DNA from 3 places in the Vibrio sp. HB236076 genome. Region 1 is predicted to be linked to each of the others. Evidence: predicted binding sites of a transcription regulator. Region 1 holds the regulator's gene; each other region holds the start of a gene.
The links. The regulator CRP, encoded in region 1, controls carbon source genes, mostly activating them, when cyclic AMP is high. The targets are predictions, from matches to a motif close to TGTGANNNNNNTCACA.

Region 1 (10,179 bases):
TTGCTTATTCATAATAGCATTAATCGATTTTTTTGACTTATTCTCTTATTTACTTGCCTTTTTGAGAATATTGCCGTATTTTTATTTTGTTTAAATATGCATTTTATATGATTATTTATGTGTCAGGTTCGACGGTTAAGCAGGCGAGAACGTCGTTTCCGTGTCGTGGCATAATGCAGCCGTGAAAAAACAGTAAGGACATAAAATGAGTGAGCATTCTCCGATCAATAGAGCGTTATTCAGTGATGTCATGGTTCCCTGCTACAGTCCAATGGCCATGGTACCAGTCAAAGGGCAAGGTGCACGCCTGTGGGATCAAGAGGGCAATGAGTATATTGATCTCGCTGGTGGTATTGCCGTGAGCTGCCTTGGCCATTGCCATCCAGCCATGGTATCAGCAGTTAACGAACAGGCGCAAAAATTATGGCATGTCAGCAATGTCATGACCAATGAACCGGCACTAAAATTGGCGAAAACGTTAACCGAGCTCAGCTTTGCTGATAAGGTGTTTTTTGCAAACTCAGGCGCTGAAGCCAATGAAGCCGCGTTAAAATTGGCCCGTCGTTATAGTGCTGATAAATTCAATGCTGAAAAAACAGAAATTATTGCTTTTGTACAAGGTTTCCACGGCCGTACTTTCTTTACCGTGACGGTGGGTGGGCAGTCGAGCTATTCGGACGGTTTTGGACCTAAGCCCGGTGATATCACTCACTTGCCTTATAACGATATTAAGACGTTGCAAGCGCATATGTCTGAGCGCACATGCGCGGTGATCATGGAGCCTTTACAAGGCGAAGGTGGGGTTATTGAACCCGATGCCGAATTTGTTCAGCAGGTTCGTCAATTGTGTGACCAACATCAAGCCTTGCTGATATTTGATGAAGTACAGACCGGCAATGGCCGTACTGGGGAATTTTATGCTTACCAGCACTTAGGGGTGACTCCTGACATTCTCAGCACGGCGAAATCTTTAGGTGGCGGTTTTCCTATTGGCGCTATGTTGACGACGACAGAGCTGGCAGAACACTTTCAACCGGGTACACATGGCTCGACTTATGGGGGGAACCCTTTGGCCTGTGCTGTCGCGCAAGCGGTTGTCGATATTACTTCTCAGGCAGACACTTTGGCTGGGGTGAAAGAGCGCGAGCAATGGTTACGTGAAGGGTTAGCTGCGATTAATCAACAGTACCCGATATTTGCAGAGATCCGTGGTAAAGGGTTATTAATTGGCGCGGCTTTAAATGAACAATGGCAAGGACGCGCAAAAGAGATTCTGACCGCGGCTGGCGAGCAAGGTTTATTGGTCTTGGTTGCGGGAGCCAATGTTGTTCGTTTTACTCCTTCACTGGTCATCACTAAAGAAGAAATGAATGAAGGCCTTAAGCGTTTGGAAAAAGCCGTCGCGAGTTTGTTTTAATACCTAACCGCGACTTTCTAGTGGTTATTTACTACTGATTTACGCGGGTTAGTATCGCCAATTCATTATGCCTGGCCTGTTGGGCCGGGCATTTTTTTACTCTTTTTCATTTCGAATTCCTTTCTATTTCTATCAATAGATGATGGCTTTTTCATCATGAGCTTTGATTATTTTTCTGCTCATACGGCTGTTACAATCGCGCTGATCTTATCTTGTGACATGAATATACTCTCCCTCACTCAATCAAAATGAGTGTCAGGCGATGAGCAGCGTTCATTTTTCTTTGAGAGTAAAGCATCATGAAACCTTTTGTAGACACGAAAAAGCCAGACAATAAACGCGTTATTGATGGAGTATACGAAACAGGGAAAATGCGTCTCACCATTGCTGAATCAATGGTGAGCAAGCAATTTAAATCCAAAGAAAGCACTCATAGGCGCTATATGATTGAAAAGTTGGCGCTCATACAGCTTAAAGGGATCAAAGGTTTTCCTCAGTTACTAGAGAGCTTTGATGACATGCATCTTTTGCGTATGACACGCTTGAGCGGGGTACGACCCAATCGCCTATCAGAGTCACACTTACACCAGTTGCACCACTTAGTCAGAGCAATGCTCAAAGCGGGCGTAGCACGTCACTCATTGCCGATTCGCGATCTGTTGGTGTCACCACAAGGCAAAATCAGTATGGTCGACTTTGAGCGCGCTACCTTAAAGTCTCGAAGCAGTTGGCTAACTTGGTGGGTCGCTAAGCAAGTTTCTTTGTATCATTTGTATCGTCTTATGGCTCAGTATCAACCGCAGATGCTCACCCCTAGACAAAGCCGTTTTGTGCAATACAGCTTGATGTTGCGAGGCCTAGTTCACAAGGTTAATCACCTTTAAATCTCGATCATCTTGAAATGGATTGATGAGACGAAAAAAAACGCCTGAGCTTAGCCCAGGCGTTTGATTTATTCGTCGTTCTCTGTCGCAACAATAAAAAGTTAACGTGTGCCGTAAACGACAATAGTTTTGCCGTGCGCAGAGATGAGATTTTGCTCTTCAAGCATTTTCAAAATACGACCTACGGTCTCGCGAGAACAGCCAACGATTTGACCAATTTCTTGGCGAGTAATTTTGATCTGCATGCCATCAGGGTGCGTCATCGCATCGGGCTGTTTGGCTAGGTTCAGTAACGTTTGTGCAATGCGACCGGTTACGTCAAGGAAAGCAAGATCACCCACTTTTTGACTGGTTACTTGCAGGCGTTTTGATACTTGACTCGCCAAACGCATCAACACTTCTGGGTTGACTTGAATCAGCTGACGGAATTTTTTGTACGAGATCTCAGCCACTTCACAGGCGCTTTTCGCACGAACCCAAGCCGTACGCTCAAGGCCTTCTTCAAATAAGCCTAGCTCGCCAATAAAGTCACCTTGATTGAGGTAAGAAAGGATCATTTCTTTGCCTTCTTCATCTTTAATCAAAACGGCAACGGTGCCTTTGACAATGAAGTATAAGGTTTCGGCTTTCTCTCCCGCGTGAATCAAAGTACTCTTTGACGGGTATTTATGAATGTGACAGTGAGACAAGAACCAATCTAATGTTGGATCGGTATTCGGTTTACTTAGAACCATAATCTTTTACTTCCTCTGCAGAGTGCACTTGCTGCTATCCATAGTGTAGCGAAGCTGAAAACCAGACTCCTAGCATAAGAGTTCCATCGACTCGCTGCAAGTATTGTTCTTTATCATAAAATTTGTATCTGTTACTAGATACTTATCTCGATTCTAACTACTTTCGTCAAGCAAGTTCGCAGTAAAAGTGTGCACACTGTCACATATTTATTATTCCTTGCTGTGAATGGAAAAGAATTAGCTGATTTTACCGGATTCTATCAATTGCTGAAGCAAGGGCCGCACGATCAATTCCATGGCAAAGCTCATTTTGCCACCAGGTACGACAAGCGTATTGTGACGTGACATAAAAGAACCGTCGATCATGGCTAATAAATAAGGGAAGTCGACGTTTTTAATGCCTCGAAAGCGAATGACGACAAAGCTCTCATCTAAACTGGGTATGCCTTTCGCATTCAGTGGGTTGGAGGTATCAACGGTTGGCACGCGCTGAAAATTGATATGAGTCCGTGAAAACTGCGGGGTGATAAAGTTCAAGTAATCGTCCATTGAGCGAACGATGGAGTCCATCACGGCTTCGCGCGAGTGACCTCGGTCACGGGTATCGCGGACAAACTTTTGAATCCACTCCAAGTTCACGATAGGTACCATACCGATCAAAAAATCGACGTGTTGCGCGACGTTGACTTCACCGTCGACCACGCCACCGTGTAAGCCTTCGTAAAAAAGCACATTGGTATCGTCGGGTAATTCTTGCCAAGGGGTGAACGTTCCCGGCATTTGATTAAAAGGGACCGCTTCATCAAAGCTGTGCAGGTAGCGACGTACTTGACCGCTGCCATCGCGCCCATAGCGACGAAAAAAATTGGCCAGCGATTCGAAGTCGTTGGCTTGTGGACCAAAGTAGCTGATATGGCGACCTTGTTCACGGGCTTTGCGTATTTCAATGTCCATTTCTGGGCGCGTGAAGCGATGGAAGCTATCCCCTTCAACCCACGCGGGTTTGATGCTCAACATATTGAACATTTTGCGAAAAGCTTCGGAAGTGGTTGTAGTTCCGGCACCCGATGAACCGGTGACGGCGATGATAGGATGTTTCGCTGACATGACAACCCTTGTCTTATTTCAACACAACCTGTGTTTATAACGGTTAGTATGTAATGTTGCCGAAGACAATATCATGAACACATGGCTGAGACTGATTTAAACGGCAACAATGGGATGGCTTTCTCACCTTGAGTTAGCCAAACAAATAATTCTACTGGTAGCATACCACAAACACGCATCTGTGATCACAACGCATCGTGTGTTGCTTGAGTCATTGATTGACGAGTTTGAATATTGACGGTTTCGTGAAGTTCAGAATAAACGACGTGGGCCTCACCACGAGCGAGTAAGGTTTTAACTTGTGCGACTTTCTCACTCAATGAAACTTCATGTTCACCGTAATCGGTCCCTTCGCGCAAAACAAATTGCTCGATTAAGTTCTCTAACGCGTCAGGGCTGATGTCTTGCCAAGGAACGATCATATTGTCCTCCATAAAAGTAATACATCGCATTTTATACTAATTCAGCGATGACTGTGATCAAGATTGACCGAGCTTTTTCTCAATGGTTTGAATTTCGTGCCGATAAAGACGCAAAAATAAACGTGACCTTATTCACTTTTATAAGTTGCAATACCTGTGTTTATGCCATTGTTTGCCATTAAGATTGGCCGAAAGATTGATAGTAAGAAGGCAAGCTTTCTTCTAACCAAAAGCGCGGCTTTAAAGATGATCCAGTCAAGAAGCCCACATGCCCACCATGGGGAAGCAATTGATAGTCGATGTACTCCGATAATACATAGCGGGGGATGACGGCCTCAGTCATAAAAGGATCGTCTTGAGCATGAATAATTTGTGTTGGTATTGTAATGTCGTTTAAGCGTGTCAGGGCGGAGCATTGTTGGTAGTAATCTTGTGCGTTGCTAAAGCCATTGAGTGGCGCGGTCAATTGGTCATCGAAGTCTGATAACTGTTTAATGGCGGAGATATCATCGGCTTTTAAACCAAGCTGTTGCTCGATCAAATTGGCTTTGAGCAAGGCATTGCGTTTGAGTGAGTTGAGTAAGTAGCGGCAATACACTTTTGAAAAACCCTGTTCGATGCGCTGTGAACAGGCCGCAAGATCGAAGGGAGCAGACACTATACTGGCCGCGCTCAGCTTGGGGTTATCTCGATATTGGGCGAGGTAGTTCGCTAACATATTGCCACCCAGAGAAACACCCAGAGCGACTTTGGCCTGATGTGGGAAGTGCTCATCAAGTAATTCAATCACTTGGCGAGCATCGTCCGTATGCCCCGAATGGTAAGAACGAGCATAGCGGTTTGGTTCTCCGCTGCAACCGCGAAAATGCATCATCACACAGAGCCAGCCGGCTTTTTTAAAAGCTTGCATAATGCCATTGGCGTAAGGGCTATTAAAGTGGCCCTCTAAGCCGTGAAACAAGATGAAAATCGGTTTGTGTGTCACGTGTGGGCTTTGCCAATACTCACTCCATGCGAGGTCGATAAAATCACCATCGCGCGTATCGACTCGTTGCCAAAAGGGGGTAAATAAGGGCTTACGGCGAATCAATCGCGGCAATAAGGTTTGTAGGTGTGGGTTGGTAAGCCAAGTTGGCGAAGAAAATTGCGTCATAGTCAAACAGCCTTAAACTTTCTTTGTGATGGGGTGGCAAAATAACGACGTTCCACAATAACGTTTTCTCTTCATTATACCCATCTCATGAAACGCATGCTCAATGACCACTTCGCAATTAGCGGTTTAATCAGGTAAAACGAAAGCATCGCTTTCCTTCGGTTACGGTCTATTGAGTGAAGTGGGTATTGGTTAAACGTCGCCGCGAGAAGCATTCGGCACTAAACTCTGATAGAGCGTATCGCTGGCACCGAGCTGATGGCAGTATTGCCATGCGAGTGGCGAGTCGGTGTTTTTGACTAATGACAAGGTCGCTAACGTGGCGACCAAGTCGTGTTGTTGCTGCTGCTCAAGTTGCAACTCAAATTGAAGACTTTCGCGATACAAGGTATCGACCACTGAGGCTTTCAGTTTGCGTCTGAGTTCGCGAAAGTCAGTCAATAAGTGCTCGCAACGTTGCAAACTGTGCCATAGTTGCTGCCAACCTTGACGGTCGAAGCTCAACTGATGTTGATCCAACCAAATCAACAATAGAGCAAAATTAACATTGCCGTGATAGCGATTTTGCAGCGTTAAGCAGGCGTCTTTTACCCCAGCCACTGTGTAGTAGTGCAGACTGAACTGCCAAAAGTCTTCGCTTGTCAGTGGGGAAAAGTCCTGCGGTTGGGTCATGGCAATACTTACTCCTGTTCCATTTGCTCGAGAAGCTCTTGTTGGTCCATCCATTCGAGCTCTATCAATTCTAATTCGGATTTTGCTTCGGCCTGCTCACTGAGAATTTGGGTGAGCTTGGCTTTGTTTTCCGGTTGATAGAGATCGTTATCTCCGAGCTGTGTTTCACATTTTTGCAGCTTCTCATTTAAACAGTCTAGCTGTTTTTCAAGCTTTTGCAGTTTTTTGCGAACAGGCGCGGTTTTCTGTCGGAGTTCGGCTTGGCGGCGTTTTTGATCTTTTTTGGCAGCAGCGCTGTGTTGTTTGTCGCTATTGTCATTGTTATTGCTGGCTTTTTTGGCCATTTTCTGTTGCTCGGTCAACCAGCGGTAATAATCATTGAGATCGCCATCAAAAGGTTCAACGGCTTGGTTGTCGACTAAGTACAAATCGTCGGTCGTGGCGCGCAGTAAGTAACGATCGTGGCTGACGATCACCATGGCTCCGTCGAAGGTTTGCAACGCCATGGTGAGGGCTTGGCGCATATCGAGGTCAAGGTGGTTGGTTGGTTCATCGAGCAACAATAAATTTGGCTTTTGCCAAACCAGCAGTGCTAAGACTAAGCGCGCTTTCTCCCCTCCGGAAAAAGGCCCAATAACCTCAAGGGCTTTGTCACCTTGAAAACCAAAGCTGCCTAAATAGTCCCGTAGTTGCTGCTCTGTTTGGTCAGCAGCGATTTGCATCATGTGTTGTAATGGGCTTTCTTCTGGGTGCAAGGTTTCAAGTTGATGCTGGGCGAAATAGCCAATTTTAACCCCTTGGGAATAAGTTAATTGGCCCGATTGTGGTTTCAGTTCACCGGAAAGCAGTTTAATTAAGGTTGATTTGCCCGCGCCGTTGCGACCGAGAAGACCTATTCGACTGCCAGGGACTAAATTGAGTTTGATTTTATTGAGAATTAAGCGTGTATCGTAACCAGCACTGACTTCATCCATCATTAAAATGGGGTTGGGCAATGCATTGGGTTCGCGAAAAGCAAAGCTAAACGGGTTGTCGAGTTGTGCAGGTAGCACTTGCTCCATTTTTTCCAGCGCTTTAATTCGGCTTTGAGCCTGGCGTGCTTTCGAGGCTTTGTAGCGAAAGCGATCAATGTAGCTTTGCATGTGCGCCATTTGTTTTTGTTGTTTTTCAAATTGCGCTTGTTGCAGGATCAACTTTTGTGCACGTTGCGTTTCAAACGAGGAGTAGTTGCCGGTGTACTCGTGAAGCTTTTGATTTTCAATGTGGATAATACGAGAAACAACGGGGTCTAAAAAGTCACGGTCGTGTGAGATCAACACCAGGGTACCGGGGTAGTTTTGCAGCCATTTTTCAAGCCACATGACCGCATCGAGGTCTAAGTGGTTGGTGGGTTCGTCGAGCAACAACAAGTCTGAACGGCACAACAAAGCTTGCGCCAGGTTTAGCCTCATACGCCAACCACCAGAAAACCCGGTCAGTGGCCATTGCATCTGCTCTTGGCTAAACCCGAGGCCGTCGAGCAACTCTGCCGCTCGAGCTTGAATGCTATAACCGCCAATGGTTTCAATTTGACCGTGCAGTAAAGCGGCTTGGTGGCCGTTGTCTTCCGCTTCTGCCCGTTGTAATTGGCGCTCGAGTTCTCGGTACTCTCGGTCACCATCAATCACATAGTCAATCGCGGCGCGCTCAATGGCTGGCGTTTCTTGTGCGACCCAAGCGAGTGCCCAATGGCTCGGTTGATGAAACTGGCCCGCATCGATGCTGAGTTCGTCTTTGATCAAGGCAAATAAAGTGGATTTCCCACAGCCATTTTTGCCCACTAAGCCTATTTTGTCACCGGGGTGAATGGTGGCGGAGGCTTGGTCTAACAGAGGTTTGCCGCCGCGAAGCAATTGAATATCAGAGAAGGTGATCATGGTTTTGTCAAACTGAGTTAAGAATTCTATGTGAATAGTAGGGGCTTGGGCGATTAATGTCGATCATTATGCAAATTCAGTTATGATACTAACATCACAGTAAGTCCTACGTTCGAGACAGGAGTAATAAGCATACATGATTGACAGTAATCCGACTGCCCCTTCCGACCGGCCAAAAGTGCTGGTGATACTCGCCCACCCCGATCCTGAACAGTCGGTGGTCAATCAGTTGATGATTCAGCATATTACCGACTTAGAGCATGTCACGGTTCACGATATTTATGCCGCTTATCCTGAGTTTTTTATTGATGTGAAACACGAGCAGGGTTTGCTGTTGACTCATGATGTTATCGTCTTTCAACATCCACTGTTCATGTATTCATGCCCCGCATTACTGAAAGAGTGGATTGACCGAGTATTGGTTAAAGGGTTTGCGTTTGGCAAAGGCCGCGCATTGGAGGGCAAACTGTGGCGCAGCGTCATTACTGCTGGAGGCCAAGCCCGGGCTTTTAGTCAATTCGGTTACAATAAATACCCACTCGAACAAATCCTGCAACCCTTTGAATTAACCGCCTCTTTGTGTCGAATGCAATGGGTAGAGCCCATGGTGCTCTATTGGGCGCGCGGTGTGACTCAGCACGAGCAGTATCAACACGCAGAGCAGTATCGACAATGGCTGAGCGACCTAAGAGGAGTCAATCATGGCACTGACTAATGAAGTATTACAAAGCAGTATTATTTTCCTTGCGGCCGCGGTGGTTACCGTGCCGATTGCACAGCGTTTAGGACTCGGCTCGGTATTGGGTTATTTATTAGCCGGTGTGGTGATTGGTCCATGGGGGTTGGGTTTTATCAGTGATGCGGAAGCGATTTTACACTTTGCCGAGCTTGGCGTGGTGCTGCTGCTGTTTATCATTGGACTTGAGCTCAATCCTAAAAAGTTGTGGAAATTGCGTGGGCCGATACTGGGGTTGGGTGGGGCACAAGTCATTGTCACAACCTGTATTTTATCGGTCGCAATCCATATGCTCGCCTTTAGCTGGCAAGTGAGTCTCGTGGTGGCAATGGGTTTGGCTTTGTCTTCGACCGCCATCGCGTTGAGAGTCATAGAAGAGCAAGCGCTTGGTGGTACTGAGACGGGACAGTCGGGCTTTTCGGTGCTGTTGTTCCAAGATATTGCAGTAATACCCATTCTAGCGGTGCTACCTATGCTGGCGGGCAATCACAGCGGTGGTAGTTGGCTCGATGTCGCCACTATGCTTGGCGGTGTTATCGGGCTCTTTTTTGCAGGGCATTTTTTACTGCAACCTCTATTTCGTTACGTGGTGTTATCCGGCGTGCGTGAGTTGTTTACGGTGACCGCGCTTTTAGTGGTGTTAGGCGTGGCCTTTTTGATGCAAAAATTGGGTCTTTCCATGGCACTTGGGACCTTTCTGGCTGGGGTGTTATTGGCGGAAAGTGAGTATCGCCATGAATTAGAAATTGCGATAGAGCCCTTCAAGGGGTTGTTATTAGGGTTGTTCTTTATCGCGGTTGGTATGGTGGTGGATGTTAACCTCATTATGGCTCAGCCTTGGATTATTGTAGCTTCGGTATGCGCTTTGGTGACCATTAAAGGGTTTGTGCTGTATGGCTTAGCGAGGTTGGTGCAAATTGGCCCGAAGGCACGCAGTAAACTGGCGGTGATTCTGAGTCAAGGTGGTGAATTTGCTTTTGTTATTTTTACGGCAGCGAAAAGTGAGGGGTTGCTGAACCAAGATCAAGTGTCTTTCTTACTGGTGGTCGTCAGTTTATCTATGGTCACCACGCCTTTGCTGTTGAAAGGGCAAAAGTGGTGGTTTGGTCGTTCGTTGAATTACGCTCAAACTCAATCA
Region 2 (10,179 bases), 1.4 Mb from region 1:
AAATCCAGTACGAGATCCCCATTGTTCTCGTTTCATAGTAAGTTACTCCAATATTACATATGGGTCTTCAAAACACGGTGGTGTGCTGAGCACGTTATAGGTATTGATCTTGTGACTGTGTGAAGACGGTCGTTAAAGTGTGCGATGTGTGAGGACGGCAGCACCGTCCGTAGCAAAGAGGCTACCTATTTAAAATTGTCAAATCAATAGATTGTACTGGTTACATATCAACTTGACCTGAAGGGTGATGTTTTGAGTCTCTTGCTTTATGTAAGTCAAAAAACTGCAATTAACGTATTTTTTGGGTGTAAATGGTAAAAATGAAGATTTTTGTTGAAATATAATTCTGATTTTGTTTGTGCGTTTTTATTTCATATTTTTGTAATTAAACCAAACTATCTGATGAAATAGGCTAAAATGAAAGCATGTTTTGATGTAGGTCAATGATGAAAGCAACGAATACCCGTTAAATAGTGTTATTACACAGTGAAATGAGGTGAGGGAGAAGGCGATGGAAATTGAGTTAAAATGCAGTTTGATTGTAGTTGCGATTATTATGACTTCGATCCTAGCAGTGGGGTTGATCGCCATCAACTAATGGGTTTGATTGCCATTATCGAGTAAGCAGGTTATTCTGAAATAATGATACGAACTTCATTAATAACTTCAGAATCCTCATATTTTGAACCCGAGCAAGCGGTGGGATACATCCGAGGAAAAAAAGCGTTAGTCACTCAAGGGGGTGGCCAGCGAGGTATTTTTACCGCGGGGGTACTCGATGCTTTCTTAGCCTCTAACTTTGATTTTTTTGATGAGTTTTTTGGCACTTCTGCAGGGGCATTAAATTTGTGCCCTTATCTTTGTCGTCAGCCTGGTCTGGGCCGTGATTTTATCTATGAACTGACCACTCAAAATGATTTTTTCAATTTGTTTTCTTATACACGAGGCTCGCGTGCCTTGGGTTTAGACTGGGCGATGAAAGCGATTCAAGCGTCTCCTTATCACCTCAATATTGAACAGGGACGCCGTTACCTCGGTCAGCGGCACGCTGTCGCCGCGGTGACCAATACCGCGACAATGCACGATGAGTACTTACCTTTTCTTGGCCGTGATTGGTTATCGACATTAATCGCGACTTGCGCGATCCCCAAATTGTACCCACAACCGGTACACATCGCTGATAAAACTTACGTTGACGGTGGGGTTTCAGCTTCGATTCCCGTGCAAGAAGCGTGGCGACGCAGTGCGCGTTTTATCACTGTGATTCGCACTGAGCCTTGTGTCGAGGCGAGTGATAGTAATGAGACGGATGACCAACAAGTACAAGAGGGCATGGTATACCGATTTTTACAAAGCCAAGATGCTTGGTATGACAAGTTGACGTCGTTGAAATCAGATTGGCAAGCCTACTTGAGTCAACAGTTGCCTTTCCTCAATCAGGATAATAAAGTTCCCCGTACTCTGAACGGCGAGCGTTGGCTTTATGGTGCGAAAGATATCACCCGCCTCAGTCACCTTTTTGGGGGGAAAATTGATTCGCAGCTTGCCGATATGTTAATGGTTCACTATCAAACCTACCGCTTGACATTGGACTTTTTAAATCAGCCCCCAGAAGACTGTTTTATCGTGCAAATTGCACCAGATCAGCCACTGAAAACGCGCTCTCTTTTGAGTAAAAAAGACGATTTATATCACGACTATGAGCTTGGTCTTGCCGCGGGTGAGCGATATTTAGCACAGGTTGATTCGGTGCTGAACAAGCCGGCTGATTACAAGGTAGATATGAGTCATAATGTCAGTGATCTCAATCAGAACTCATCGCCATAGGCACCGTGTAATACGGGGAATTTTGACCGCGATACTTATCGCGGCAGTGATAGATGACTCAAAGCAAGATATTGAATTGTGACTGGGCTCACGAGATAGCCTTCTTCTTCTTCACAAGCGCGTTACAAAAGCAAAAGATGCCTCTGTATTTTATGTCGGAGTAATCAATGTACATGGCTCAACCTGGTCACATTGACCAAATTAAGCAAAACAACGCAGGAAGAGTATATCGTCTTATCGATCAACACGGGCCTATCTCCAGAATTGACCTATCGAAGCAAAGCAGCCTGGCACCGGCCAGTATCACCAAAATCACTCGGGAGCTTATTGAAGGCCACTTAGTGGAAGAAATTGCTCTGGGCGTGGCTGTTGGGCGCGGCCGTCCCGCGATTGGTTTACGCGTTAAGCACCAAGGTTGGCAGTTTTTATCTTTGCGTTTAAACCAGAATGTACTGTATTTGGCTTTGCACGAATTGGGTGGCGACTTATTAATTGAGCATAGAGTGAATCTGACTTGCGTTGATCAAGAAGGCTTTTTGGATGCGTTACTGACGGAAATTCAACGATTTCTTCAGATGTATCAAAGCGTCGTTGATCGTTTGACGAGTATTGCGATTACCTTACCTGGCTCAGTTGACCCTAATAGTGGGCGTGTGTTGTCGATGCCGAGTTTTCAAGTGTCAAACCTAGAGCTTGGCAAGGCGGTATATCAAGCGATTGGTTTGCCTGTCTTTGTTGGTAACGATGTGCGTTCATGGGCACTGGCTGAACAAATGTATGGCCATTCTAGTAAAAGTCACAATATGGCTCTCGTTGATTTTCAAGATGACGTGTCCGCGGGGGTGATTGTCAACGACGCTTTGCTGCATGGCGCTCAGGGCAATATTGGCGAATTGGCTCATATTCAAATTGACCCAAATGGCGAATTGTGTACTTGTGGTAATCGAGGTTGTCTAAACACCTTGGCGAGTGTTGAATCGCTCAAACGATTTTTGCAACAAGAGCTCAATCAGGGCAAAAAGTCAATCTTAAGACTGACGCCACAATTAACGATTGCCGATATTTGTCAGGCAGCCAACAACGGTGACAAACTCGCCTTTGCTGGCATTGCTCATTTAGCCAAACACTTGTCAAAAGCGATCGCTATTATTGTCAATCTCTTTAATCCAGAAAAAGTACTTTTAGCGGGTGAGATCAACCAAGCAAGCTTGATTTTGTACCCTATGCTTATTGAGGAAATAAAAAAACAGACGCCGAAGACACACCACCAAGAGCTCGTATTAGAAGCCGCTTATTTGAGTCATACCACAACCCTACCAGGGGCGGCGTTAGTCAAACAAGCGATGTACGATGGTGAACTGTTGATGAAAGTGATTGAAGGTTGAATGGTGACCCCTTTTAAGCACAAAATCCGCATATATTGCATAAAGCCCATCGCAATGTTTGCGCAAAAGTAACCTTTGCGTTAGCTTTAGAGTAATTGTACAAGGTTATCACCAATTTGACTTAATATTTGGTCACCTTAGCCGAGTTAAAAAGTGATAGCGTGATTAAAATAGTCACCGACAAAATACCTATTTGGCTTCTTGTTTGATGAGAACGTGCTTTGCCTTGTGATCACGTGTTATTTTCATGATCACAGTGATCGCAACTTTAATCAGATCGAGATAACAAACTTAATCAATTATTAGGATGCCTATGTCTGGGGTTTTAAACAGTGTCGACCAACGAACCAAACTCGTTGGAGAGAATCGATTAGAATTGCTGCTTTTTAGCTTAAACAGCCGTCAACTTTTTGCCATTAACGTGTTTAAAGTTAAAGAGGTTATCAAAGTTCCACCTATGACCAAGCTACCCGGCTCTCACTACAACATACGTGGGGTTGCCACTTTACGTGGTGAAGCGGTCCCTGTGATTGATTTACGTCAGTCGATTGGTTTTCCACCGTCTCGCCTTGAAGACGTCGAAGAAAACCTCATCATCACAGAATATAACCGCACCACCCAGGGCTTTTTGGTTGGGCAAGTGAAAAATATTATCAACACGGCTTGGACCGAAATTCAGCCGCCGCCAAAAACATCGGGTCGAGACAACTTTTTAACTGCGATCACTCATATTCAAGATAATGATCAGCAACGTATTGTTGAGATTATCGATGTTGAAAAAGTGTTGGCTGATATTGTCGATTACGATGTGACGATTTCAGAAGGGGTGTTGGACGAACAACTGGTACCAAACCTTGTGGGGCGTAAAGTGCTTATTGCCGATGACTCTTCAACGGCTCGCAATCAAATTAAAGATACTCTATCTCAATTAGGTATTGAAATCATTGCCTGTGAAGACGGTATGCAAGCGTTGAACTTACTGAAATCTTGGTGTGACGAAGGACGTAATCCCGTTGACGAATTGCTGCTGATGATCACCGATGCTGAAATGCCGGAAATGGACGGCTATAAATTAACGCATGAAGTGCGCAGCGATCCGAGAATGGCTGATCTTTACATTACTTTGAATACCTCATTGAGTGGGGCTTTTAATAAAGCGATGGTCAAGAAAGTCGGCTGTAATCAATTCATTTCCAAATTTCAACCCGACTTGTTAGTCAAAGTTGTTCAAGACCGAATGAGAGAAATCGGTATTTGATCTTGTTATCCAGAAAAGGCGAAGGCTTGCAATGCCACACTGACATGGACTGTCGTGTGGCATTTTTGTTATCGAGAATGGATATTTGTCCTAATCTCTTTTCTTCTACCAGTGATTATCCCAGCGATGCTATCGAAATTTTACCCGCTATTGAATTCGACTGGGATTATTTAGGTTGGGCATCAAGGCATTGACCATGAGTGTCTTGCATTTCTGGCGACATCAAATACAAGTACAAAGGCATGATATCAAGCGGTGTTTTTAGCGTGCCCGGATCTTCTTGGGGCTTGGCCTGTGCTCTCATTGCCGTTCTTGTCGCGCCTGGATTAATCGCATTAACCCGAATCGGGGTGTTTTTGGTTTCGTCAGCGAGCACTTGCATCATGCCTTCGACGGCAAATTTTGAAATGGCATAATTTCCCCATAATGCCCGTCCTTGATGGCCAACTGTCGAACTGGTGAAAAGAATTCTCGCAGCGGGAGCGCGTTCGAGTAATGGCCACAATACTTGGGTTAATCGCAAGTTAGAACGCACATTAACTCTGAATAATTGATCAAAGCTCGCCATGTCTGTTTCGGTTAATGGGGTTAATTCACCTAATAGGCCAGCACTGTGAAGCAAGCCATCGACAGTTGGACTGTGGGTTTCAATTTGTTTTGCGAGGTCTTGATAGTCGTTATCGGTGGCGGTGTCGAAATCAAATGAGTAGAACCAGTTTTTCGTGTTGAATGACTGCTCAATTTCGCTTGATAATTGTTTGAGCTTAGTTGTACTTCTGCCTAATAGGACCAAATTGGCACCGTGTTCGGCATAACTTAGGGCCGCTTGACGACCGATACCATCACTTGCACCGGTAATAACGATGGTTTTTTGTTGGAAAGCATCGGGTTTGGTTGAGTATGTTGGCATGTTTCATCCTTAATCGATTGCGTTTATTTAAGCATTCATGACAAGATAGTTACCATACAGTAAATCCAAAGAATAGAGGAATATAGCGTGGATTTTTTATTTGATTATGGTCTTTTTTTGGCCAAAATTGCCACCTTTGTGATCGCTCTGCTGGTGATTTTGGTGCTGGTTAAGTCGAGTAACCAAAGAAGCGGTGCACAAAAGGGGCATTTGGAGGTGTTGGATCTCTCTAAGCAATACCGTGATAATGTCGAGCAACTCAGTGAACATTTAGTCGATGAACAACAGCGTAAAATACAGCAAAAACAAGAGCGAAAAGCAGAAAAAGCCAAACAAAAAGAACAACAAAAATCGCTCAAGAAAGCAGCCAAAGAAGGCAAAGTGCTTGAAGAACGCCAGCCACACGTCTTTGTGTTGGATTTTAAAGGCGGTATTGATGCCAAGGAAGTGTCTTCACTAAGAGAGGAAATCAGTGCGATTTTAGCCGTTGCCAAGGAAGGAGATGAAGTCTTGCTAAGGCTCGAGAGCGGCGGCGGCATGGTGCACGCTTATGGCTTGGCGTCTTCTCAGCTCGATCGTATTAAAAAGGCCGGTTTGCCCCTGACCATCTCAGTCGATAAAGTGGCGGCAAGCGGCGGTTATATGATGGCGTGTGTCGCAGATAAAATTGTATCCGCTCCATTTGCCATTGTTGGCTCTATCGGGGTTATTGCTCAGATACCCAACTTTAATAAAGTCTTAAAAAAATACGATATTGAGTACGAGCAACTGACCGCTGGTGAATACAAGCGCACACTGACAATGTTCGGTGAAAACAGTGATAAAGCTCGGGATAAGTTCAAGCAGGAGCTGGAAGAGACACATGGTTTGTTTAAGCAGTTTATTGAACAACACCGACCGAGTTTAGCGCTCGATGAGGTTGCAACTGGCGAGCATTGGTTTGGTATCAAAGCCCATCAATTAGGCTTAGTGGATGAATTGAGCACCTCAGATGAATTGTTAGCCACAATGTGCCAAGAGAAATCAGTATTGCAAATTCGTTATGCTCAAAAGAAAAAGATCTCCGATCGCCTCTCTGGTGCAGGAGCGAAGCTCGTTGATGGGGTACTGCTCAAACTGGCAGAACGCGGCAAAGAACCGATTGTGTAAACCGCGATAACTGTCATTCAAGGGAAATTGTTTGATCGCATAACCTATTGTTTCTAAGTCAGTCATGAGTCCTGAAATATGGGCTCATACGCGATTAAGCTCGAAAAACAATAGCATTACGCCTATAATGCCCGCGCATGAAAAAGGTGTTCGATTGATAAACCGTTAAATGGAGAAAAGTATGTCCTCATTCCCTCCTATTGTGACCGTGGACGGGCCGAGTGGTGCCGGTAAAGGTACTTTGTGTATGCGCCTTGCTAAAGCGTTGGGTTTTCATCTGCTCGATTCTGGGGCGATTTATCGCGTTTTGGCTTTAGCGGCGATTCACCACGGTGTAGATACCGAGTCGGAAGAGGCATTAGTTCCGCTCGCGACGCATCTTGACGTTCAATTTATCGCCGAAGGTGACTTGGTTAAAGTGATCTTAGAAGGCGAAGACGTCTCTTCGCAATTGAGAAAAGAAGAAACGGGGATGGCGGCCTCAAAAGTTGCCGCGTTTCCGCGAGTGAGAGAAGCGCTGCTGCGTCGCCAACGCGCTTTTGAGGGGGAGCCTGGCCTTGTCGCTGATGGTCGAGATATGGGGACCATCGTTTTTCCGCAAGCCAATGCGAAACTGTTTCTTGACGCCAGTGCAGAAGAAAGGGCAAATCGTCGCCTCAAACAGTTGCAAGATAAAGGGGTTAATGTTAAATTTGACGCCCTTTTAAGCGAGATTCGCGAGCGCGATGACCGCGATAGAAATCGCGCTGTGGCACCACTTCGTCCCGCAAGTGATGCGTTAGTCATTGATTCTACGTCAATGACAATCGATGAAGTTGTCGCGAAGGCGTTGCAATACATAGAATCTAAATTGGTCGATTAATCGGCCAATATGGAACGTCGGTCACACGGATGATGACTGGCTAAGTAAATAACCCCATGCGGTAGGATACCCGTGGACGTTTAAATTAATTGAAGATTAAATAATGACTGAATCTTTTGCTCAACTCTTTGAAGAGTTTCTAAACGAGACTGAATTCCAACAAGGTACTATCGTTAAAGGTACTGTAGTTGCAATCGAAAACGGCTTTGTACTTGTTGATGCAGGCTTAAAATCTGAATCAGCAATTCCTGCTGAGCAATTCAAAAACGCTGCTGGCGAACTAGAAGTTGAAGTTGGTTCAGAAGTAGATGTTGCTCTTGATGCAGTAGAAGACGGTTTCGGTGAAACTCAACTTTCTCGTGAGAAAGCGAAGCGTCACGAAGCGTGGATCGTTCTTGAAAAAGCATACGAAGAAGCTGAAACTGTTGTTGGTATCATCAACGGTAAAGTTAAAGGCGGTTTCACTGTTGAACTAAACGGTATCCGTGCTTTCCTTCCTGGTTCTCTTGTTGATGTTCGTCCAATTCGCGACACAGCTCACCTAGAAAACAAAGAGCTAGAGTTCAAAGTTATCAAGCTTGATCAGAAGCGTAACAACGTTGTTGTTTCTCGTCGTGCTGTTATTGAATCTGAAAACAGCGTTGAGCGTGATGAGCTTCTTGAGAACCTTCAAGAAGGTGCTGAAGTTAAAGGTATCGTTAAGAACCTTACTGACTACGGTGCATTCGTTGACCTTGGCGGTGTTGACGGCCTACTTCACATCACTGATATGGCTTGGAAACGCGTTAAGCACCCATCTGAAATCGTAAACGTTGGTGATGAGATCACTGTTAAAGTTCTTAAGTTTGACCGTGAGCGCACTCGTGTTTCTCTAGGTCTTAAGCAACTTGGCGAAGATCCATGGGTAGCAATCGCGAAACGTTACCCAGAAGGCCACAAGCTTTCTGGTCGTGTTACTAACCTAACTGACTACGGCTGCTTCGTTGAAATCGAAGAAGGCGTTGAAGGTCTAGTACACGTTTCTGAAATGGATTGGACTAACAAGAACATCCACCCATCTAAAGTGGTTAACGTTGGCGATGAAGTTGAAGTTATGGTTCTTGAGATCGACGAAGAGCGTCGTCGTATTTCTCTAGGCCTAAAACAATGTAAAGCAAACCCATGGCAGTCATTCGCTGAAGCGCAAGCTAAAGGCGACAAAGTAACTGGTAAGATCAAGTCTATCACTGACTTTGGTATCTTCATCGGTCTTGACGGCGGCATCGACGGTCTTGTTCACCTATCTGACATCTCTTGGAACGTTCCAGGTGAAGAAGCAGTACGTGAATACAAGAAAGGTGATGAAATCTCTGCTGTTGTACTTGCTGTTGATGCAGAGCGTGAGCGTATTTCTCTTGGCGTTAAGCAAATGGAAAACGACCCGTTCAACGCATACGTTGCTGACAACAAGAAAGGTACTCTTGTAAACGGTACTGTGGTTACTGTTGACGCTAAAGGCGCAACCATTGAACTTGAAGATGGCGTTGAAGGTTACTTACGCGCTTCTGAAATTTCACGTGACCGCATCGAAGACGCAAGCTTGATCTTGAACGTTGGTGACAGCGTTGAAGCTAAATTCACAGGTGTTGACCGCAAGAATCGCGTTATCAACCTTTCTGTGAAAGCGAAAGACGAAGCTGAAGAGCAAGAAGCAATGGCTTCACTGAACAAGCAAGATGATGCTTCATTCGGTAACGCTATGGCAGATGCATTTAAAGCAGCGAAAAGCGAGTAATTACTCCTTAAGTTGATAAAAAAGAGCGTGTAAACGCTCTTTTTTTTATTCAAATTATGCTTGAAAAAATACGTTGTGTCATACCCACCTAGTCACTCATTGCCCCTACATGATCTGTGCCCCTAATCGGTAACAACTCGCGAATAGTATTAAAACCCCGGGTAGAATAGTGAGTTAGATAGGCGTCTTTTTTAAACATTGACGCTGTTGACAACCTGCATCGCTGTGATCATTGACCACAGACTTCATCAGATTAAGACACTATCGCTTACTCTGGTTCTTTGAACTGGCTGGCGGTTTTCGATCTCTTGAGAGCAGGTGGACATGACTGACTTCAAAAACTGGTTGTTTTTTATTATATTTAAACAGCAAGTGTTTGTTGAAACACATAATACTGTCTATAATGTTAAAAAAAACCGGAGAAGGTGATCATGACTAAATCGGAACTTATTGAAAGATTGTGTGCAGAACAAACTCATCTTTCAGCCAAAGAAATAGAAGATGCAGTAAAAGATATCATCGAACACATGGCGACAACGCTTGAGTCTGGGGAACGCATTGAAATCCGAGGTTTTGGCAGCTTTTCTTTGCATTATCGCGAGCCTCGAGTTGGTCGTAACCCTAAAACAGGCGATAAAGTTGAACTCGAGGGTAAGTACGTCCCACACTTCAAACCAGGAAAAGAGCTGCGCGAACGCGTCAACTCAGTCCACTGATCTTCTCAATCGAATTTTTTAAAAGCGGTGTACATAGCGTATACCGCTTTTTTATGCGAGAATTCACTTCTTACAAACGTTTGACCCTTGTGTTCAGATATGAACCTCGAACTGCCTGTTATAGGAAGGGATTATTATGAAAATTATAAAAATCGTCATCGTTGTCTTGTTGTTTTTGTTGGCACTTGCCTTGGGAGCACAAAATCAATCATTGGTAAGTGTTAATTACTTAGTAGCAAAAAGTGAAGTCCATTTATCGATGCTCATTGGCGTGGTCTTTGTTCTGGGCTTTGCTGCC
Region 3 (10,179 bases), 790 kb from region 1:
CAAATCACTTTCAAAGCGCAACTCAAACAGCGCATCATGGCGAGCCACCATGGTTGCTTGAAATTCATCTTGCTCACCGAGCCAAATGACACTGCCAGGTTTTGGGGATTTTGAGCAACGAACATGGGCGAGAATACTGTTGTCATCCAACATGCGTTCGATCAAAACTTCTAACTTACCACCGGATTCCTTGCGGCCAAAAAGACGGGCTGGGATCACACGAGTATTGTTGAACACCATTAAATCGCCGGGCTCGACTAGCGCCAACACATCGGTGAATGTACGGTCATTTAACTCTCCCGTGTTGCCATTGAGTTGCAATAAACGACTTGCCGTTCTTTCCGGTTGAGGGTAGCGGGCAATCAGCTCGTCTGGCAGTTCGAAATGAAAATCTGAAACTTGCATGGTTAGGCTTCTTCTTCTGTAAATGGTGGATATAGCGAGTGTCATCGTTCGCCGACGCTAGTATAGAGAGACAGGTGTCAATAGCAAGTTTTGCGCGGTTTTCCACTCCGAGTTCACCAACAAAAAGTTAAAAACAAAGGGCGCAGCGAAGGCGATCAACAAAGCGAACATCTCGACATTCAAGTTTAAAAATAGAAAAACCGAGCAATACACTCGGTTTTTCTTGTGTGTTAATCCAGAGGCGATGGCTAGCCGCTGGGATAACTTTTAAGCTTGGTCGCCGATCAATACCGACTCTAACGCAATTTCAATCATCTCATTGAAGGTATTTTGACGCTCATCCGACGTGGTTTGCTCACCTGTTTTGATGTGATCAGACACCGTACAAATGGTTAGCGCTTTCACGCCGTACTCTGCCGCTACGCCATAAAGGCCTGCCGCTTCCATCTCCACACCAACAATACCGTATTTGTCCATCACATCGAACATTTCCGGATCCGGTGTGTAGAAAAGCTCTGCTGAGAATAAGTTACCAATTTTAACATCAACCGAACGCGCTTTGGCGGCTTCTTCGGCTGCTCTTACCATGTGGTAATCAGCGATTGCGGCAAAATCGTGATCTTTAAAGCGAATTCTATTCACTTTAGAATCAGTACAAGCTCCCATACCGATCACAACATCACGTACTTTAATACCTTCATTGACCGCACCACAGCTGCCAACACGGATCAATTTCTTGACACCGTAGTCTTTGACAAGCTCTGTGGCGTAGATAGAGCAAGAAGGGATGCCCATGCCGTGTCCCATCACAGAGATCTTACGGCCTTTATAAGTCCCAGTGTAACCGAACATATTTCGAACGTTACACACTTCAACAACATCATCAAGAAACGTTTCGGCAATGTATTTTGCGCGTAAAGGATCTCCAGGCATTAAAACAACATCTGAAAAATCACCCATTTCAGCATTAATATGAGGCGTTGCCATTCGCGTATTCCTTCTAGTTTGTGTGTAAAAAGTCAATCTGACTTAATGTGGCTAAGTGGTGTCGTTTACCGACTTAGCCGATAAAATTATTCAATCGTTTGATACACCGACGTGATTGATTCAACCGGCTCTTGAGTCGTCACTATCGCTTGTTGCAAGCGACGAGCGGCACGTTGCCAGTCTTCCTCGCTTTGAGCGTGAATCAAAGCCAGTGGGCGCTGCGAATCCACTTCCTCGCCGACACCACAAATCGCCTCTAAACCGACACTGTAATTCAGCTTATCTGTTGGTTGTTTACGACCACCGCCAAGCTCAACGACTGCCATGCCCACTTGCTTGGTATCTATCTGGCCAATAATACCATTGGTTGAACTAAACACCGGACGAACGATTTTCGCTTGCGGTAGGTGTTCTTGGTAAGTGGAAATAATGTCATTCGGCCCACCAAGACAGGCGACCATGCGGTTAAAGCGCTCTGCCGCTTCGCCGCTTTGGAGCGCGCGCTCGAGCATGACTTTCGCCTCTTGAGCATGGTGAGCCAGCTTACCCATCACAAGTAACTCTTGGCACAACGCCATGGTGACATGGTACAAACGCGAAGAACGCACATCCCCTGTCAGCAGGGCAATGACTTCTTTAATTTCCAACGCATTGCCCGCCGACTGAGCCAGTACTTGGTTCATGTCGGTCAGTAGAGCTCGAGTCTGGGTACCAGCCCCATTGGCAACATCAACGATGCTTTGTGCCAAATTTTGTGACTCTTGATAACTGGGCATAAAGGCACCGGATCCCACCTTGACATCCATGACCAGTGCATCGAGTCCAGCGGCCAGTTTTTTGGCCAGAATGGAAGCCGTGATCAACGAGATGTTATCGACCGTCGCAGTCACATCTCGGATGGCATAAATGCGTTTATCCGCCGGAGCCAATTCCCCGCTTTGACCAATGATCGCCACACCTGCCGATTGTAAGGTCGTGCCAATTTTTTGATTTGAGACTTCGACTTGATAACCAGGGATGGCTTCAAGTTTATCGAGCGTGCCGCCGGTATGACCAAGCCCACGCCCTGAAATCATGGGGACATAGCCGCCACAAGCAGCAATTAAAGGACCCAAGATCAAAGACGTCACATCACCAACGCCGCCTGTCGAGTGCTTGTCGAGTATCGGACCAGACAAGTTTAGACTTCGCCAATTTAATACTTGACCAGAATCGCGCATTGCACAGGTTAAGTCGATGCGCTCTTGCTTGGTCATATCCTGAAAGCACACGGCCATTGCAAAAGCACCCACTTGGCTATCCGCCACCGTCCCTTTTGTAATGCCATCGATCAAAAAATAAATCTCGTCTCGACTTAACACTTTACCAAGACGCTTTTTAGCGATTAATTCTTGTATTAGAAACATCCTGCCTCCTCAATACAAATCGCCAAATCAATAAGCGTTTGGGTCAGCAACGTCATCAGAGACGTCAAGGGTATTGAGCAAGTTCGTCAACAAACTCGACGCGCCAAAACGGTAGTGACGCTGATCAGCCCACTGCGCACCGAGAATCTCATCGGCCATCGCCAAATAAGCCGCTGCGTCTTCAGCGCTGCGCACACCACCAGCGGGTTTAAAACCAACAGTGTCACTAACACCGAGCTCAGCTATCACCTCTAACATCCAACGTGCGTATTCTGGCGTCGCATTAACCGCCACTTTACCCGTGCTGGTTTTAATAAAGTCGGCACCGGCTTCAATCGAAATTTTCGACGCTTGTTTGATCAAGGCTTCAGTTTTTAATTCGCCGACTTCAATAATGACTTTTAACAATACAGTATCGCCACAAGCCGCTTTACACGCTTTAACTAAATCAAAGCCGCATTGCTCATCGCCGGCGATTAAGCGGCGGTACGGAAACACCACATCGACTTCATCAGCGCCGTAAGCAACGGCAGCACGGGTCTCAGCAACCGCAATCTCTATATCGTCGTTGCCATGTGGGAAGTTCGTTACCGTGGCAATTTTCACCTCTGGGGTGCCTTGCTCAGCCAATGTTTTTTTCGCAATCGGCACAAAGCGAGGGTAAATACATACCGCCGCGGTGGTTCCAACTGCCGTTTTCGCCTGTTGGCACAAACTCACCACTTTTTCATTGGTATCGTCATCATTGAGCGTTGTTAGGTCCATTAGACGTAAAGCGCGTAGAGCTTGTTGCTGTAATTCGTTCATTTTTCTCTCCAATAAAGTTCACAGTCACCATTCGTTGAGCGAACTGGCACCTAGATGAACGGACTTGGTTCCTTGAAGACTCGATCGTCTGATCAATTGCTATCCCTGTCACCGCTGTGTCGATAACGTATTCACTGTTCAAGAGTAGAGCTTTTCACTCACAAAAGGTAGCCAGTTTAAAAACGCAAACGTTTTGTATCTCAAAAAAAGTAATTAAAAAACAAGCAGCCCTATAGCAAAGCACTATAGGGCTGACAATATGGTTCTGATGTTTGACGTCCTGGGTTTAGAACGACAAGAAGAAACCGGCGATGGTCGCGGCCATCAAGTTCGACAAGGTACCTGCAGCAATGGCTTTAACCCCAAAGCGAGCGATGTCTTGACGACGGTTTGGCGCAATACCGCCCAGACCACCAAGTAAAATAGCAATGGAGGACAAGTTCGCAAAACCACACAATGCAAACGAAATAATAGCTGTTGATTTTTCAGATAGAACTTGACCGGTTTGAGCAACCACTTGTGCACCTTCACCAACGTATGGAATGAAGTTGAGGTAAGCAACAAATTCGTTGACGACAATTTTTTGGCCGATGAAAGAACCAACCAAGGTCGCTTCATTCCAAGGCACGCCAATCACGTAAGCCAATGGGGCAAACAACCAACCCAATAACAATTCTAGGGTTAAGTGCTCAAAGCCAAACCATGCACCCACACCACCTAAGATGCCGTTTAGCAAAGCGATCAAACCGATAAAGGCAAGCAGCATTGCACCAATGTTCAACGACAGTTGTAGACCCATAGAGGCACCACCTGCCGCAGCATCGATGACGTTAGCGGGTTTTTCGTCACCACCATCAATTTCGATGATTTCATCGTTTGGTGTTTCGGTTTCAGGCTTGATGATCTTGGCAAACAACAAACCGCCTGGCGCCGCCATAAATGACGCAGCAACAAGGTATTCAAGAGGTACACCCATTGAAGCGTAACCCGCTAATACACCACCCGCAACAGAAGCCAGGCCACCACACATCACGGCAAACAACTCTGACTGAGTCATTTTAGGTACGAATGGACGCACGACCAATGGTGCTTCGGTTTGGCCGACAAAAATGTTAGCCGCAGCAGACATAGATTCTGCGCGAGAAGTGCCGAGCGCTTTTTGTAGAGCGCCGCCTAAAATTTTGATCACCCATTGCATCACACCTAAGTAATACAATACAGAAATCAACGAGGAGAAAAAGATAACGGTTGGCAGCACTTGGAAAGCAAAAATAAATCCAATACCGTCGACCGAAAAGTTAACCAAACTACCGAACAGAAAGCTGATGCCGTCTTTACCGTAATCGATCACATTTTGTACACCGGCAGAAAAACCAGCGAGAAGGTCTTTACCCCAAGGGACGTAAAGTACAAACCCTCCGAGGATAAATTGGACGGCAAATGCACCACCCACAGTTCTAAGATTGATGGCTTTGCGATTATCAGATAGCAGTACTGCGATAGCGATCAGTACGACCATCCCAATCAGGCTCATAAACAGGCTCATGGTTTATGGCTTCCTTATAGTTGATGGCAAAAAAGGGGCATTAAAAGAAGCGCCAATTATACGTATCCATCGCCAAGAAAGTAGTACCAATTTCACACTTTTATGTGGTTCTAGATGTAACAGATGACAATTTTGTGAAATAGCTCAAAAAACAACCCGAGATAAAAGCAAATTCACCCAACTTTAGTATGTAAACGATTGCATCAATGTCATTTCACCGAAAATAAGCGATGGCTATTGGCCCACAAGACCTCGGCGATCACTTGCTTGGACTCAGAGCGAAGTGCCACCAAGTGTTCAAATATTTGCGGTAAATAAAAGGGGTAGTTTTCTTGTCCTTGTCGGCCTGATAACGGCATATCAGGGGCGTCGGTTTCCAACACCAAACACTCAAGTGGTAAACTCGCGATGGTGTGACGCGTTTTCTGTGCACGTAAATACGTAATGCTTCCCCCCACGCCGATCATCATTCCCAAATCAATAAATTGCTTTGCTTCCTGAAGACTCCCGGTAAAGCCGTGTACCACTCCCCCGTTTTCCAATGGGGTGCGGCGCAACAGTTTGACGATGTCCTGTGACGCCTTACGATTGTGTATCACCCCAGGCAACTGATAGCGGTTCGCTAACTTCACTTGCTGTTGAAAGAAAAACGTCTGTTTTTCCTGCGTGTCACGTGAATGATAAAAATCCAGTCCCATTTCACCAACCGCCACACATTTTGATTGTTCCCGGCTTTCCAACAAGGTAGCCAATCTATCTAAATCGCTGTTTTGATGATGTTCGATAAAATAGGGGTGCAACCCCAAAGCACAATACACCCCTTCATTGTGCTTGGTTATCTCGACAACCTCTTGCCAATTTGCGGCGAAACAAGCTGGCAACATAAAGCGGTTCACCCCAACTTGTTGCGCCTGTTCTAAAATAGAGTCTAGAGAAAGCGCACTGCGATCTTGGCGGTCAAGGTGACAATGGGTATCAAACAATGGCGACAAATAAACCTCCTAACCAATCGACAAGACGCTCAAGTATCGATTGACTAAATGGGTGGGACGAGAGACTAGATTATCACGTTATACGATGTGTAGAGTCGATAAAATCATCATTTAAGACGAACAACGCGCGATAGAGAACAAGCCACTCCCCCACTTCATTAGTGATTTACATCACAATTTAGATCAAAAAGTATCCATCTATGTCAATTAGCTGTGACTGAGATGGCTTTTTTTTATGGGTAACTCAGGATAATATTTGTTCAGGTAAGACCAGGATCGACTTTTTAAAAAATCTATTCGATTTTTTGAGCAAAGGCATGCTCAATTCAAATCTTACCCATCATAATAATAATGATGTGAGCAAAATACAGTAACGCTCACATTGCCAATAAGAACGACGTTAATGATGATTACAATACAACATAGGGATATCACCAGTGAAAAAATCCATACTCACTCTTTCAGCGCTCACTTTAGCAATTAGCTCTTTCTCTTCTTTTGCCGCCGAAAAACCGGCTGTGGTTTATGATACCGCCGGTAAATTTGATAAATCTTTTAACGAAGCCGTATTTAGAAACGGCGTTGAGAAATTCAATGCCGATAAAGATGTTAAAGTTCGTGAATTTGAACCACAAAACGAAGCACAACGAGAGCAAGGTCTGCGTCGCCTTGCCAGTCGTGGTTTTAGCCCGATCGTTGCCGTTGGTTTTAACATGGCCTCTGCTGTCGAAAAAGTGGCAGGCGAGTTTCCGGATATCAAATTCACCATCATCGACATGGTCATCGACAAACCCAATGTTCAATCTGTGATCTTTAAAGAACATGAAGGCTCTTTCTTAGTAGGTGCGATTGCCGCTAAAACTTCGAAAACTGGTGTCGTTGGTTTCGTTGGTGGTATGGATATTCCGTTGATCCGAAAATTTGAATGCGGTTATCAACAAGGCGTGAAATACGCCAATGCCGATACCACTATTTTGCAAAATATGACGGGCTCAACGCCAGCGGCTTTCTCGGATCCAGCCAAAGGTTCTGAATTAGCAAAATCTCAATTCTCAAAAGGCGCTGACGTTATTTACGCCGCAGCAGGCGGTACGGGGATGGGGGTGTATCAAGCAGCAAAAGATGCAGGAAAATTCGCTATCGGTGTTGATTCTAACCAAAACCACATTCAACCTGGAACGATGCTGACTTCAATGGTTAAGCGTGTCGGCATGGCCGCTTACGATACGTGGGAGTCCGCAATGCAAGGAAGTTGGACCCCTGGTATCAAAGTGCTTGGCCTGAAAGAAGACGGCGTAGCTTGGGCACTGGATGACAACAACAAAGCGCTTATTTCTTCTGATCTCAAAGCCTATGTCGACGGGTTAAAAGACGATATCGTCGCCGGTAAGATCGTGGTTCACGATTACATGTCTGACAATACTTGTACCTACTAATCGTCATTGATGAATAGTCAATAAACTCACGTATGGCCACCCTGACGATCCTCTATTTCAAGGGTGGCCGGTAATTGAGATTACAATAACCCAAGAATTGTTTTGCGATACCACGTTGACAGTGGCATGGCTCTTCTTGCAGTGCCATACGCGTCTTCAACAAGACTCATCACAGCTTTTAAATACTCTTTAGTCGAGCCATCTCATTTCGGTGTTAATCGAGACACTGCCCACCAAGGCAAGGATTAACCATTTAATGATGATCGGTGTATTAGCTTGATTATTCAGTATTAATGGATGTAATGGGTGTAAACATTCACAGATTTCAGGATGTAAATGTGATGACTTCCCAAGACTTCGCCATCGAACTAAAAGGAATTGATAAACGCTTTGGCGCCGTTCATGCCAACAAACATATCGATCTTCAAATTCCTCAAGGCTCAATACATGGCATCATCGGCGAAAATGGTGCCGGTAAATCAACCCTGATGAGCATTATTTACGGTTTTTATCATGCTGACCAAGGCAGCATGCACATCAATGGCCAGCTCTATAAACCCGCCAATTCACAAGAGGCGATCAAAGCCGGTGTTGGCATGGTCCATCAACACTTTATGCTAGTCGATACATTCACGGTATTAGAAAATATCATTCTCGGCGCAGAAAAGGGCTGGAAACTCAGTGAAAGTTTGTCTTCTGCTCGTAAGAAATTACTGAAAATTGAACAAGATTACGGCTTAGAAGTGCCTTTAGATGCCATTGTGGGCGAGCTTCCTGTTGGCTTACAACAGCGTGTCGAAATATTAAAAGCCCTGTATCGAGATGCGAAAATTTTGATCTTAGATGAACCGACAGGGGTTTTAACGCCACAAGAAGCCGATCACTTATTTCGCATTCTCGACAAGTTACGCCAACAAGGCACCACCGTGATGATCATTACCCATAAACTGCGTGAAGTGCTTGCGATTACGGATAATATTTCCGTAATGCGCCAAGGCGAAATGGTGGCGCACGTGAAAACTTGTGATACCGATCAAGACGCACTCGCCGAACTGATGGTAGGGCGTAAAGTGCGCTTAAAAGTGGATAAAGACATCGCGATGCCAAAGCAACCTTTGATTCAAGTCGATAAACTTCAGTATTTCGACAGCAGCGGTGTCGAACGAGTCAAAAGCATCAGTTTTAACGTTAGAGCCGGAGAAGTGGTTGGTATTGCCGGGGTTTCTGGCAATGGACAATCCGAAGTGTTGGGCTTGTTATCTGGCATCCTAACCCCTTCATCAGGCTCGATCGATCTCAATGGAAACACCATCACAGCCCAAACCCCTAAAGACCCTCAACAAGTTCGTGCGATGAAAGTCGGACACATCCCAGAGGATCGCCACAAACAAGGCCTCATTAACAAGTTTGAAGCACAAGAAGCCTACATCCTTGGTTATCACAACCAAGAAAAATACAACAAGGGGTTCTTACAAAACAAACAAGCCATAAGAGACGCTTGCCAAGTCAATATGGATAAATGGGATGTGCGTCCGAATAATGTGCATTTAAAAACAGCCAATTTTTCAGGGGGTAACCAACAAAAATTGGTTATTGCACGAGAAATGGAGCAAAACCCGGATGTATTATTAGTCGGCCAGCCCACCCGCGGTGTCGACATTGGTGCAATTGAATACATCCACCAGCAAGTTATTGCCGGACGCGATGCCGGTAAAGCCGTGTTACTGATATCGGTCGAACTCGACGAAATTCTCAGTTTATCTGACCGAGTTTTAGTCATGTTTGACGGGGCCATTGTCGGTGAAGTCAGTGCAGAGCAAGCCGACGAGAAAACGCTCGGCTTAATGATGGCCAATATTTTGCCTGATCATTTAAAACCAGTTCAAGGATCGCACTAATGAGTCAAAAGAAAGTTCCGGCTTGGGTAACGGTTGCATTGTTGCCCGCCATTAACGTTGCGGTAGCCTTCCTTGTTTCCGCGATTTTGTTTTTTTACATTGGTATCAATCCCGTTGACGCGGCGAAAACCATGTGGACCGGCGCCTTTGGTTACGAAGAAGGCTTTGGTTATACCTTGTATTATGCCACTGGCTTCATCTTTACTGGTCTGGCTGTTTCTGTTGCCTTTAAAGCCAGCTTATTTAACATTGGCGGCGAAGGACAAGCCTATATTGGTGGCTTAGGAGTCGGTTTGGTCTGTTTGACCTTGGGGGAATTTGCGCCTTGGTATGTTGTGTTCCCGGTCGCGATCATCGCCGGCGGGCTGTTTGGGGCTGCGTGGGGCTTTATTCCTGCCTATCTACAAGCTACCCGCGGCTCTCACATTGTGATCACGACCATCATGTTCAACTTTATTGCCGCGTCATTAATGGCCTATTTACTGGTGGATATTCTCAAGCCCGCAGACACGATGGCAACTGAAAGTCGCATCTTTGCCGAGGGCAGCTGGCTACCCAAAATGCATCAGATATTAGCGCCATTGGGTATCGACATTGCCGCAAGCCCACTCAACTTAAGCTTTATTTTTGCTTTGCTTTGCTGTGTGTTTGTATGGCTGTTCATTTGGCATAGTCGCTGGGGTTACGAAATACGCGCAGTGG

Region 2: AB0763_RS08335 (ROK family protein) is a predicted target of CRP. The motif match lies at 1,905-1,920, and genes of this name have one in related genera.
Region 3: AB0763_RS10710 (NupC/NupG family nucleoside CNT transporter) is a predicted target of CRP. The motif match lies at 5,285-5,300, and genes of this name have one in related genera.

The regions. Positions count from the first base shown of each region.
Region 1 covers NZ_CP162601.1:233,155-243,333, forward strand. Annotated here, with positions in the region: gene AB0763_RS01085 (aspartate aminotransferase family protein) at 206-1,417, shown strand; gene AB0763_RS01090 (hypothetical protein) at 1,717-2,301, shown strand; gene crp (cAMP-activated global transcriptional regulator CRP) at 2,403-3,035, opposite strand; gene AB0763_RS01100 (phosphoribulokinase) at 3,273-4,142, opposite strand; gene AB0763_RS01105 (YheU family protein) at 4,328-4,564, opposite strand; gene AB0763_RS01110 (hydrolase) at 4,743-5,717, opposite strand; gene AB0763_RS01115 (TIGR02444 family protein) at 5,910-6,389, opposite strand; gene AB0763_RS01120 (ABC transporter ATP-binding protein) at 6,398-8,305, opposite strand; gene kefG (glutathione-regulated potassium-efflux system ancillary protein KefG) at 8,442-9,020, shown strand; gene kefB (glutathione-regulated potassium-efflux system protein KefB) at 9,007-10,179, shown strand, end outside.
Region 2 covers NZ_CP162601.1:1,883,652-1,893,830, reverse strand. Annotated here, with positions in the region: gene AB0763_RS08345 (sodium-dependent transporter) at 1-36, opposite strand, end outside; gene AB0763_RS08340 (patatin family protein) at 643-1,827, shown strand; gene AB0763_RS08335 (ROK family protein) at 1,995-3,212, shown strand; gene AB0763_RS08330 (chemotaxis protein CheV) at 3,526-4,470, shown strand; gene AB0763_RS08325 (YciK family oxidoreductase) at 4,637-5,380, opposite strand; gene sohB (protease SohB) at 5,468-6,529, shown strand; gene cmk ((d)CMP kinase) at 6,711-7,391, shown strand; gene rpsA (30S ribosomal protein S1) at 7,495-9,165, shown strand; gene ihfB (integration host factor subunit beta) at 9,597-9,881, shown strand; gene AB0763_RS08300 (lipopolysaccharide assembly protein LapA domain-containing protein) at 10,018-10,179, shown strand, end outside.
Region 3 covers NZ_CP162601.1:2,448,622-2,458,800, forward strand. Annotated here, with positions in the region: gene queA (tRNA preQ1(34) S-adenosylmethionine ribosyltransferase-isomerase QueA) at 1-405, opposite strand, end outside; gene deoD (purine-nucleoside phosphorylase) at 673-1,392, opposite strand; gene deoA (thymidine phosphorylase) at 1,479-2,798, opposite strand; gene deoC (deoxyribose-phosphate aldolase) at 2,826-3,605, opposite strand; gene AB0763_RS10710 (NupC/NupG family nucleoside CNT transporter) at 3,892-5,151, opposite strand; gene AB0763_RS10715 (TatD family hydrolase) at 5,361-6,143, opposite strand; gene AB0763_RS10720 (BMP family protein) at 6,581-7,579, shown strand; gene AB0763_RS10725 (ABC transporter ATP-binding protein) at 7,921-9,477, shown strand; gene AB0763_RS10730 (ABC transporter permease) at 9,477-10,179, shown strand, end outside.